2 regions of the Amycolatopsis camponoti genome follow, and region 1 is predicted to be linked to the other one. Evidence: predicted binding sites of a transcription regulator. Region 1 holds the regulator's gene; the other holds the start of a gene.
What was found. Region 1 encodes HspR, which represses chaperone genes until heat shock. Its sites were predicted from a motif close to ANNTTGAGTNNNNNNNACTCAANNT; they were not measured.
Positions count from the first base shown of each region.

Region 2: lon (endopeptidase La) is a predicted target of HspR. The motif match lies at 1,079-1,103, and genes of this name have one in related genera.

Region 1 covers NZ_CABVGP010000003.1:713,556-715,944, forward strand. The annotation lists gene AA23TX_RS39820 (ABC-F family ATP-binding cassette domain-containing protein) at 1-1,047, shown strand, start outside; gene AA23TX_RS39825 (heat shock protein transcriptional repressor HspR) at 1,150-1,575, opposite strand; gene dnaJ (molecular chaperone DnaJ) at 1,581-2,389, opposite strand, start outside.
Region 2 covers NZ_CABVGP010000003.1:1,559,445-1,561,833, reverse strand. The annotation lists gene AA23TX_RS44025 (GNAT family N-acetyltransferase) at 1-92, shown strand, start outside; gene AA23TX_RS44020 (SAM-dependent methyltransferase) at 163-1,017, shown strand; gene lon (endopeptidase La) at 1,118-2,389, shown strand, end outside.

The DNA.
Region 1 (2,389 bases):
CACCTCGACGCCGACGGCCTCGCGTTCCTCACCGACCGCCTGCGCGGCCACGACGGCGGCGTCGCGCTGGTCAGTCACGACCGTGCGCTGCTCAGCGACGTCGCGACCGAGTTCCTCGACCTCGACCCCAGCCAGGACGGCCGCCCGCGCAGCTACGCCGGCGGCTACCAGGCCTGGCAGGACGGCCGCCGCCGTGACCGCGAACGTTGGCTGCGGGAGTTCGAGGAACAGCAGGACACGCACCGGCAACTGACGCTCGCGGTGACGCAGGCACGCGACCGGCTCAGCACGAGCTGGCGACCGGACAAGGGCACCGGACGGCACCAGCGCCAGTCCCGCGCCCCCGGCGTCGTCCAAGCGCTCAACCGGGAACGGGCGGCGCTCGAGGCGCACCGCGTGACCGTGCCCGAGCCGCCGTTGTCGTTGCGGTGGCCCGATCTCGGCTCCGGCGCTCAGGCGCTGGTCCGCCTGCACGACGTCGGCGTCGCCGGCCGCCTCGCCAGCCCGGTGACGCTGTCGCTCGACCGCGGCGACCGGCTGCTCGTCACCGGCGAGAACGGCGCGGGCAAGTCGACGCTGCTGTCGGCGCTCGCCGGCGAGCTCACGCCGACGACGGGGTCGGTCCGGCACCTGCCCGGTGCGAAAGTGGCGTTGATCGGCCAGGAAGTCCCCGCGTGGCCGGAAGAAGTCACCGCTCGCCGGTTGTTCGAGCGCGCGGGCGTCCCGTTTTCGGCCATGGGCCTGCTCGACGCGGAAGCCCTGCGGACCCCGGTCGGCCGCATGTCCCAGGGTCAGCAGCGGCGGCTCGACCTGGCACTGCGGCTGGCCGGACGCCCGGACGTCCTCGTCTTCGACGAGCCGACCAACCACCTGTCGGCCGTGCTCGTCGAGGAGCTGACCGAGGCTTTGCTCAAGACCCCGGCCGCGGTGGTCGTGGCGACGCACGACCGCCGGATGCTGACGGATCTCGCGACCTGGCCCCGGCTGCACCTCTACTGTGCCGATCGTTACCAATCCGACCACAGCCACGGCCGAACGGCTTCGTAGCAACGACTACGTGCCGCGGCGGGGTCGGCCTACCTTTGGCTGGATCGGTAACGCACGAAGGCCTCCCCGGTCACCCGGGGAGGCCTTCGGTACGTCGGAAAGTCAGCGGCGCTTGGGACGCCAGACGACCATCGCGGTCTGCTGGTTGAGCGGCACCAGGTCCCGGCGGTAGGACGCGTGCGCCGCCGCGGCGGCCTGTTCGCCCGCGACGTACGCCGCGGCCAGTTCCTCGGTCAGCTCCGCGAGCCGGGCCCGCAGCGCGTCGACCTGGTTCTCCAGCTCGATGATGCGCTTGATGCCGGCCAGGTTGACGCCGTCCTCCTGCGACAGGCGCTGGACTTCGCGCAGCAGCGCGATGTCCCGCATCGAGTAGCGCCGCCCGCCCCCGGAGGTGCGGCCCGGTGACACCAGGCCCTGCCGGTCGTAGGTGCGCAACGTCTGCGCGTGCATCCCGGCGAGCTGGGCCGCCACCGAGATGACGAACACCGGGGTCTCTTCGTCGCCTTCCTGGGGGATCCCGCCGAACATCCCACTCACCTGCCTTCGAGCAGCTCAGTGATCTCGGGCCGGGGGTCGTGCCCGGCCATCGACTCGGCGTACGCCTGCAGTGCTTCGCGCGCCTTGTCGTCCAGTTTGGCGGGAATCGCCGCCTGGAGGGTGACGAGCAGGTCACCCTGCGAACCGTCACGCTTGGCGATGCCCTTGCCGCGCACGCGCAGCACCCGCCCGCTCGCGGTGCCGGGCGGCACCTTGAGCGAGACCTTGCCCTCGAGCGTCGGCACCGTGATCGTGGTGCCGAGCGTGAGTTCGGTGAAGTCGACCGGGACGGTGATCGTCAGGTCGAGCCCCTTGCGCCCGAACAAGGCGTGCGGGGCCACGTGCACCCGGACGTACAGGTCGCCCGCCTGCGCGCCACCCCGGCCCGGCTCGCCCTGGCCGGCCAGCCGGATCCGCTGGTCGTCGTCGACGCCCGACGGGATCCGGACGGTCAGCGTGCGGGTCCGCGTGCTGACGCCTTCGCCGCCGCACTCGGGGCACGGGTCGTCGATGATCTGCCCGCGTCCACGGCAGTCGCGGCACGGCTCCGAGAACGCGAACGCGCCCTGACTGCGGCTGACCAGCCCCGAACCGGAGCAGGTCGGGCAGGTCCGCGGCGAGGTGCCCGGCTTCGCGCCGTTGCCGCCACACGTCGAACAGGTCGCCGGGCTCGACAGCCGCAGCGGCAGGGTCGCGCCCTTGACCGCCTCGGTGAAGTCGATCCGGACGTCCGTTTCGACGTCGGCCCCGCGCTGCGGCCGGTTCGCCGTCGCGCCCGCCGTCGTCCGGCCACGGCCGAACAGCC
Region 2 (2,389 bases), 850 kb from region 1:
CGGCGGCGAACCCGCTGTCGACGCCGTTCTGGTACGCGCAGGGCTACCGGCCGCTGTGGACGTACTGGCAGCGTCGACCAGCCGTTCGGTGAACGACTGGCGGATTACCCCTGCTCGCCAGTCCTTATAGGCTGGCGCCCGGAGCAGCGAGGGGAGCCGGAAGTGACCGATCAGCGGGATTCCGCGCCGAGAGCACCCGAAGGCGTCGACACCGAGAAACCGTCCGCGGCCCGGATCTACGACTGGTACCTGGGCGGCACGCAGAACTGGGCCGTGGACCGCGAGTTCGGCCGGCGCATGGAGCAGCAGTGGCCGCTGGTGCGCCCGGGGTCGAAGCAGAACCGCGAGTTCATGAACCGCGCGGTCCGCGCGGCCTTGAAGGCGGGGATCCGGCAGTTCATCGATCTCGGCTCCGGGGTCCCGACGGCCGGGAACGTGCACGAGGTCGTCGAGGCCGAGCTGCCCGAGGACCACGACGCGACGGTCGTGTACGTCGACTACGAGCCGGTCGCGGTCGCGCACGCGACGCTGATCCTCGAAGAGGAGGCGGCGACGGACTGGGCGGGCATCGTCCAGGCCGACATGCGCGACGCGAAGGCCGTGCTGCGCGCGGAGGAGACGAAGCGGCTCATCGACTTCTCGAAGCCGGTCTGCCTGATGATGATGGCGGTGCTGCACTTCGTCGGGCCGGACGACGACCCGATCGGCCTCCTGAAGGCGTACCGGGACAAGCTCGCGCCCGGGAGCTGGCTGGCGATCTCGCAGATGAGCGAGGGCGACGGGACCGGCGAGACCCTGGCGGGGCTGCGCTGGTTCGTCGAGCAGTACCGGAAGACGAGCAACCCGGTGTGGCTGCGCGACCGCGAGGAGATCGAGCCGCTGTTCGGTGACTGGCCGTTGCTCGAACCAGGCATCGTGCACCTGCCGGACTGGCGGCCGGACCGGAAGCTCAACGCGCTGGAGGCGGAGGCGCGGCCGTACGCGTGGTGCGGGATCGCGGAGAAGCCAGGCTCCTGACCTGCGGTTTTCCTGATCGCTGTGGGCGAACGCACCATCGGAAACAAACACACCCTTCGGAGAGTTGAGCTAGGCAGACTCAACTACACGAGGAGTGCACATGTCCGACACCCGCCTCCTGCCCGTGCTCCCGCTCGATGACGACGTCGTGCTGCCGGGCATGGTCGTCCCGCTCGACCTCACCGACACCGAGACGCGGGCCGCGGTGGAGTCCGCCCAGGCCAACACGCCGAGCCAGGCGTCCTTCCCGGGCATCCGGTCGACCGGCGCCACGAAGGCCGAGGTCCTGATCGTCCCGCGCGTCCACGGTGAGTACGCCGAGTTCGGCACCGTCGCGACGGTCGAGCGCATCGGCCGCGTGCCCGGCGGCAAGGCGGCCGTCCTGCTGCGCGGCACGGGCCGCGCGCTCGTCGGCCGGATGGCCGACGGACCCGGCGCCGCCCGCTGGGTGCACGCCGAGGACGCCACCGAGACCACCGACGACCGGACCGCGCAGCTTTCGGCCGAGTACAAGGCCGTCGTCATCTCGATCCTCCAGCAGCGCGGCGGCTGGCAGCTGATCGACGCCGTCCAGCAGGTCGAAGACGGTTCCGCGATCGCCGACCTGTCCGGCAACGCGCCGTACCTCGACACCGAGCAGAAGCTCGAGCTGCTGACCACACTCGACGTCAGCGCGCGCCTGGAGAAGGCGCTCGAGTGGAGCAAGGAGCACCTGGCCGAGCTCGAGGTCACCGACACGATCCGCAAGGACGTCGCCGAGGGCATGGAGAAGCAGCAGAAGGAGTTCCTGCTGCGCCGCCAGCTCGAGGCCATCCGCAAGGAGCTCGGTGAGCTCGACGGCACCGCGCAGGACGACGACTACCGCGCCCGCGTCGAAGGTGCCGAGCTGCCCGACGCCGTGAAGAAGGCCGCGCTGGCCGAGGTGGACAAGCTGGACCGCACGTCCGAGCAGTCTCCCGAGGGCGGCTGGATCCGCACCTGGCTGGACACCGTCCTGGAGCTGCCCTGGAACGAGCGCACCGAGGACAGCTACGACATCGCGGCGGCGCGGGCCATCTTGGACGCCGACCACGCCGGCCTCGACGACGTCAAGGAACGCATCATCGAGTACTTGGCCGTCCGGAAGCGTCGCGCGGAATCGGGTCTCGGCCCGGTCGGCGGACGGCGTTCCGGTGCGGTGCTCGCCCTCGCGGGCCCTCCCGGGGTCGGCAAGACGTCGCTGGGTGAGTCCGTCGCGAAGGCCATGGGCCGCAAGTTCGTCCGCGTCGCGTTGGGCGGCATCCGTGACGAGGCGGAGATCCGCGGTCACCGCCGCACGTACGTCGGCGCGCTGCCCGGCCGGATCGTCCGCGCCATCAAGGAAGCCGGCTCG